Regions from separate parts of the Rhodococcus sp. P4_F3_2 genome, predicted to be linked through region 1. Evidence: riboswitches for the same ligand, from Rfam matches in the RefSeq annotation. Region 1 holds a riboswitch; each other region holds the start of a gene.

Region 1 (2,260 bases):
GCTGTACTTGGCGTTGCAGTTGAAGGCGCGTTACGAGGGCATCCCGACGCCGGTGTACGGACTGCAGGAAGTGCATCATCTGAGCTGAAATAGAACTGCTGTGCGCCTTTATTAACCGCCCGCGGTTAATAAAGGGTTCAGCGAAGGGCGTACTTTTTTGCTACTTCGGTGTTCTTGGTCGCGCGCTCGGTGAGGAAGGCGAATGCCAACCCGAGCACGAGCCAGAGCGTCGCCTGCGTAGCGAGCGAGGAAAGTCGGAACTCCCACAGCAGAGTTGCCGGGAAGTCCTCGCCCACCTCGTTGATGCCGGGAAGCGAGACGTAACCGATCGTGGCGATCACCAGGAACGCAGCCACTGGACCAGCGATGCGCACGCTGAGGAACTCGTGCCCGGAAACTGCCTTTGCCGCCGCTGCTGCCGCGGTGACGGACAGTAGCCCGAGAATCACGGCGGCCAGCCACAGCAGTGTGCGCTGGTTGATGGTGTCGGGATCTCCGACGGCCGGCGGATTGGCCGGGTACTTGAAGAAGGGCACGGCCTCGATGGCCAGCCAACCACCGACGGCGATGGTGATCGCCAACAACGGCCCGGACATTCCGGTGAGTCGTCGAGCGTAATTGGCAACGACCGAGAAGATCGCCCCGAGTGCCAGTCCGGCCAGCGCTGTGGCCAGGAACAGCCCGGCGCGCTGCCCGTCGCGGCTCACCAGTGGTTCTTCTTCGTCACCGTGCGAATGCCCAGCGGCTTCGCCGGCAACCTCACCGGTGGCGCTGTTGGCTTCTTCGATCGCAATGGCGGCATTGACGTGCGGTTCACCCAGCACGAATGCAACTCCGCCGGCAAGGATGCCTGCGATCAAACCAGCCAACAAACCACGAATGAGAAGCTTCGTGAAATTGTCGACTAGTGGCACGGCAGGCCCATCAAGTGTCGACCGTCGTGCATCAATTCATGCATGTACATGCCGGTGCGAGAGATAGCGCCCTGGTCGAATCCGACCAGGTAGAGAGCGAGCATCGCGAACAGAACTACTGCAGCGGCGAGGAAAGCAAGACGAGTCGAATCGATCGACGTATCGGGAGAATAGGCGAGAGCCATCGAAGCCTCCTGGGATTTTCGCGTCCCCTAGGTCCATGCGATGGCCGAAGTGTCTGGCTGTCGAAATAGTCGTGCCGAAAAAGGCACTTCACCTCGAATTACAGTGGCGCGACCGCTCCGGGCTTTCACCGGATTCCTGTCGGACCATCGCGTTTACATGCGAACTTTTGCACTACTGCCCGCACCGTGTCAACGCGTGAAGCCGAGATGACCGTCGATTGTGCCCGCCAAGGCGGGCACAATCGTTCGAGATCAGCTCTTTGCGGCGACGTCCAGGACAACTTCGAACTCGAGCAACGACGCACCCGAAGCGACGGGCTTCGCACGCTCGCCGGAATGGGCTTCGCGGGCAGGGCCGTCACGCCAATCGGCGAACGCCTGCTCGGACTCCCACTGCGTCACCACGAAGTAACGGCTCTCACCTGCGGTGGGGCGGAGGAGTTGGAATCCGAGAAAGCCCGGGGAGTTCTCGACTGCATGAGCGCGTGCTGCGAAGCGCTTCTCCAGTTCGGGGCCGGCGCCCTCGGGGACCTCGATTGCATTGATCTTCACGACTGCCATGCAAGCGACATTACCCGCGCACCTTCACCGCGTACCGTGACACTCGTGTTGCATGACGAAGGTGGAACAGGACAACCGATTCTGTTGTTGCACGGCCTCATGGGCAGCGCGAGAACGTGGCGACGCCAGGTGCCGTGGATCCGCGAGTTCGGCCACGTCTACACGTTCGACGCCGCCGGTCACAGCCGGCCCGCGCCGTCAGAGCTGACCACCGAGGCATTCGTCGACGACCTGGCATCTGCCGTTGCGTCCATCGAGGAGCCGATGATCGTGATCGGCCATTCGATGGGGGCTCTGCACGCGTGGTGCTTCGCCGCATCGCATCCCGAAAAGGTTTGTGCACTGGTCCTCGAAGACATGGCTCCGGATTTTCGCGGACGCACCGCCGCGGATTGGGCTCAGATGATCTCGGCGTGGCCGCAGCCGTTTGCTTCCGAGGACGCGATGAAGGAATTCTTCGGGCCCGTCGCCGGCCAGTACTTTCTCGACTCTTTCGACCGCCGCGACGACGGGTGGTACCTGCACGGCGAGGTGTCGACCTTCCGCGACATCTCGGAGGAGTGGGGCACGAGGCATTTCTGGGATCAGTGGAAGGCGATC
Region 2 (2,260 bases), on a different contig from region 1:
TCGGCAACAGCTTCCCACGATGCGTCGATGTAGGGCTTTGTCCCTTCGGCGAAGATGTTCGAGACACCGGAGTATTCCGCGACCAATTGACCGACGCCGACTCCGCCGATAGTCGTCGGAACCTGGTCACCACTGTCGTAGAAGAAGGTCGGTACCGGCGCCGCGTCCCCGACCGAAGCGCGGACGGTATCGAGACCATCGCTGATCTCCTCTGCGACCTCGCGGGCGGAATCTTCAACGCCCAGGACTCGACCGAGTTGCGTGTAGTCGTTCTCGAGCAATCCGATGTCGGGGAAACCGGTGCCACAGTATTCGGAGAACAAGAAGGTGTTGATTCCGCGCTCGCCGAAGGCGTCTCGGGAACGGCCCTGCTTCTCGTTGAAGGCACTGGTCATTCCTCCGACCACGAAGTCCGGGTCGACGTCGAGAACCTGCTCCATGCTGGGGAACGTATCGGAGAGGCTGGGAATCTTGTTGAATACATCGGCGGTCTCGGCAGTTGGCGGGTTGTCGCTGTACGCCCGACCGACGATCCGGTCACCCGCACCGATTTCGATGAGCGCCTCGGTGACATGCCCGTTCAAAGACACGATGCGCTGCGGCGGCGAGTCGAAGGTCATCTCTCGATCGCAGTTGGTCACGGACACAGGCTGTGCGAAGGATTCCGCAGCAGACGCGGACTCTGATTCCTGGCCTTTGGAACAACCTGCCGAAACCAAGGCGACCGCGATGAGAACAGCGGCGGCGCGGGACGGGGAGAACTGAAGTGACACGGGGACCTCGTAAGGGCTCTGAGCCACGAATGAGAATCCGACAGACAACTCCGCCCGCACACTGATACTCGGCCAGAGCTCCTGCTGGACTTCCTTTTCGTAGACCACGACGAATGGATGTCGCACACCGCGCGGTGGGTAATCGGGCTTGCCGACGCTCGGTGACTACCGAGAATCGACCTACCGTTGCGGGTCAGCGCCGGATTCGGACCGGCTTCCCCCACACGCGTGGCTTGCAAGTGCTTCGAGCAGTATGCATGACGTTTCCGATTCAAGACCAAACGCCCACTACAGTCGATCTGGCCAGACGCCCCCACACACCGGAGTTGATACATGACACGCTGGGCCCAAACCGTCGTCGCCCGGAAATGGTGGGTACTGAGCCTCGCGGTTCTGATAGTTCTCATCAGTGGGGTGTGGGGACTCGGAGTGTTCGGCAAGCTCAGCCAGGGCGGCTTCATCGATCCGGGCAGCGACTCCGCGAAGGTTGCGGACATCATCGAAGACAATCTCGGGCCGCAGACCCCGGACATCATCGCGATCTACTCACCCACCGACGGCAAGACCCTCGACGACATCGGGCCGGCAGTAACGGCCGCCGTCGACCAGTTCAAAACGGAAGTGCCGACCGCGTCGGTGAAGTCGTATTGGGGAACGGACGCCGCGGCCAAGGCCAGTCTGCTCTCGAACGACGGATCCATGGCGGCCGTTGCGATCACGTTGGCACCGGACTCGGGCGTCACACCGGCCACTTTCGCCGATCTCTTGCCGAAGCTCGAAGTTGAAGGTGCCGAGGCACAATTCGCGGGTAATACCGTTGTCGGCGTCGCGTTCAACACCAAGCTGGAGAAAGACCTGGTGGTCGCCGAAGCCATCGCCATTCCGATCACTCTGGTGCTGCTGGTCTTCATCTTCGGCGGCGTCGTCGCTGCGGCGGTTCCGGTGTTCGTGGGTGTACTCAGTGTCTTGAGCGCCTTGGCGGTTCTGCGAATCCTCACGCTGATCACCGATGTGTCCTCGTTCTCGATCAACGTTGCTTCTCTTCTCGGGTTGGGACTTGCAATCGACTACGGACTGTTCGTGGTCGGTCGGTTCCGTGAAGAACTGAATTCGGGCTCGGACCCGGGAGCGGCTGCGCAGCGGACAGTTCTGACCGCGGGTCGCACCGTCATGTTCTCGGGTCTGCTGCTGATCTGCGCGTTCAGCGGCATGCTCGTTTTCCCGCAGGCCGTCATCCGGTCTTTGGGTTTCGGTGCGATCGCAGCAGTACTGAGCGCGGCAGTTCTGTCGCTGACCGCTGTGCCTGCGCTGCTTGCCATTCTGGGGCATCGCATCAACGCCCTGACGTGGCGCAAGGATGCGGCGCAACGCGGGGAGGAACGCTCGCGCAAGTTCTGGGGCCGCGTCGTCACGTGGGTGATGAAGCGTCCGGTCGCGGTCTCGGTGACGATCGTGGCCGTGCTGCTCGTGATGGCCTCGCCGCTGCT
Region 3 (2,260 bases), on a different contig from region 1:
AGTGAGCCAGTCGGGATCCTGTCCGCCGGCCGCGATCAGGGCGTGGATCAGCGCATCGCCGTCCTTGGCCGCCAGGCCGGGAACTGCGTCAGGGCCGTCGACCGGACCGAGGTCGTAACCGGCAGAACGCATTTCGGTGAGCAGATCGATTGCGCTCGCCGGAGTGTCGAGGCCGACGGCGTTGCCGATACGGGCGTGCTTGGTCGGGTACGCCGAGAGCATCAGAGCAACGCGACGCTGGGTGGTCGGAATGTGACGAAGCTTGCCGTGACGGACTGCGATGCCGGCGACACGGGCAGCGCGCTCGACATCGGGGACGTACGTGGACAGCCCGTCGGAGTCGATTTCCTTGAAGGAGAACGGGACGGTGATGATGCGACCGTCGAACTCCGGCACCGCCACCTGCGTCGCGACGTCGAGAGGCGACAGTCCGTCGTCGTTCTCGTCCCAGGTGGCGCGGCTACTGGTCAGGCACAGCCCCTGCAGGATCGGGACGTCGAGTGCAGCGAGTGCGGCGACGTCCCAGGCTTCGTCGTCCCCACCAGCGGACGCGGTGGCGGGCTTGGTGCCGCCGGCAGCAAGAACTGTCACGACCATAGCGTCGGCGCGGCGGAGCGTGCTCAAAAGTTCGGCTTCTGCGGTTCGCAGAGATGCGCAGTAGATCGGGAGCGCGGTGCCACCGGCCTCGGCGACCGCGTCGCACAACGCCTGGATATACCGGGTGTTTCCGGCCAAATGCTGGGCGCGGTAGTACAGAACTGCGATGACCGGACCGCTCGCCGAGTCGAGATCGGGCGCGAAATCAGCGATGCCCCAGGAAGGCAGGTGAGCCGGCGGCTCGAAACCGTGGCCGGTGAGCAGGACGGTGTCGGAGAGGAAGTGGTGCAACTGTGCCAGATTCTGTGCGCCACCCTCGGCCAGGTAGTTGTGCGCCTCGGCAGCAACACCGGCGGAGACCGTCGAGCACTCCATGAGGTCGGCATCCGGCGCGTGCTCGCCGCCGAGAACGACTACGGGCAGTCCGGAGGCGAGGACCATCTCCAAGCCGTCTTCCCAACTGCGACGGCTGCCGAGAATACGAACGATCACGAGGTCGACGCCGTCGAGCAAGGGCGGCAAGTCCTCCGAGACCAGCAAGCGTGAGGGGTTGGCCCAGCGATAGGAGACGCCGTCGCCGGCTTCCTGGCTGGCGCGGGCGCTCAGCAGATCGGTGTCGGACGTGGAGAGCAGAAGAATCACGGGTGAAGCCTTCCTGGGGTTTCGCGCCCCGTGGCACAGATCTGTCATCGACGGCGGTTGAGGGTCTGACTTGTGTTTCCGAGCGGAAACACGTCCCGCTCGAGCAACACTCACAGTGGCGCGACCGCACCGGACTTTCACCGGTTTCCTCAACTGCCGTCACTGGTGGTGGTGATGCTACCGGTCCGCAGAAGGCACTCATGACAGGTCGTACCCTGGAGCCATGCCCACGGACCGTTCACAGCCAGACGCGTGCCCGGGTGCACTGCAAGTTCACCACGCCGCCGACGGCGCGCTGGCACGCGTGCGCCTACCCGGCGGACTCCTCACCCCGGTCCAATTGCAGACGCTCGCCGACGCAGCGCGCGATCTCGGCAACGGGCAGATGGAACTCACCTCGAGGGGCAACGTCCAACTGCGCTCGGTCTCGGACCCCGAAGCCTTCGCGGCGCGAATCGCGTCGGCCGGCCTGCTGCCGTCCGCGACGCACGAGCGAGTGCGCAACATCCTCGCGTCCCCACTGTCCGGCCGTATCGGGGGCGTAGCCGACATTCGTGAACTGGTCCACCGTCTCGATTCGGCGATCCAAGCGGATCAAGCATTGGCGGATCTGCCAGGGCGAACCCTGTTCACCCTCGACGACGGGCGCGGAGACATCACCGGGCTACGGGGCGATTTCGGACTCCATGCGCGCAGCGCCACCGAGCATTCACTGGTGCTCGCCGGTCACCACACCACTCATCTCGTCCAGGCGGACGACGCCGTCGAATTGCTCCTCGAGGCGGCTCGATCATTCCTCGACGTCCGCGACAAGCACTGGCGCCTGGCCGAGGTTCCGGACGGAATCGAACGCACCCTCGAGCAGCTGGGTCTGAGCGCCGAGTCCACCGGTGCTGCGGACCTCACGCCGGATGCACGGCCCACCATCGGCTGGCTCGAGCAGCGCGACGGGACCGTAGCCCTGGGCGGAGGCTTGCGATTCGGGCTGCTCGACGCTCGGCTGGCCGAGTTCCTGGCCGCC

Evidence for each region. Region 1 has a riboswitch for cobalamin ahead of AC1DWA_RS19095 (CbtB domain-containing protein). Riboswitches for the same ligand answer to the same signal wherever they lie in the genome.
Region 2: another riboswitch for cobalamin. It lies ahead of AC1DWA_RS04545 (ABC transporter substrate-binding protein); the one in region 1 lies ahead of AC1DWA_RS19095 (CbtB domain-containing protein).
Region 3: another riboswitch for cobalamin. It lies ahead of cobN (cobaltochelatase subunit CobN); the one in region 1 lies ahead of AC1DWA_RS19095 (CbtB domain-containing protein).

The regions. Positions count from the first base shown of each region.
Region 1 is NZ_JBFUJN010000017.1:147,607-149,866, forward strand. It holds gene AC1DWA_RS19085 (flavin-containing monooxygenase) at 1-88, shown strand, start outside; gene AC1DWA_RS19090 (CbtA family protein) at 138-914, opposite strand; gene AC1DWA_RS19095 (CbtB domain-containing protein) at 905-1,099, opposite strand; cobalamin riboswitch at 1,125-1,263, opposite strand; gene mhuD (mycobilin-forming heme oxygenase MhuD) at 1,352-1,660, opposite strand; gene AC1DWA_RS19105 (alpha/beta fold hydrolase) at 1,706-2,260, shown strand, end outside.
Region 2 is NZ_JBFUJN010000003.1:114,485-116,744, forward strand. It holds gene AC1DWA_RS04545 (ABC transporter substrate-binding protein) at 1-773, opposite strand, end outside; cobalamin riboswitch at 890-1,037, opposite strand; gene AC1DWA_RS04550 (MMPL family transporter) at 1,107-2,260, shown strand, end outside.
Region 3 is NZ_JBFUJN010000018.1:105,340-107,599, reverse strand. It holds gene cobN (cobaltochelatase subunit CobN) at 1-1,239, opposite strand, end outside; adenosylcobalamin (AdoCbl) riboswitch at 1,289-1,400, opposite strand; gene cobG (precorrin-3B synthase) at 1,463-2,260, shown strand, end outside.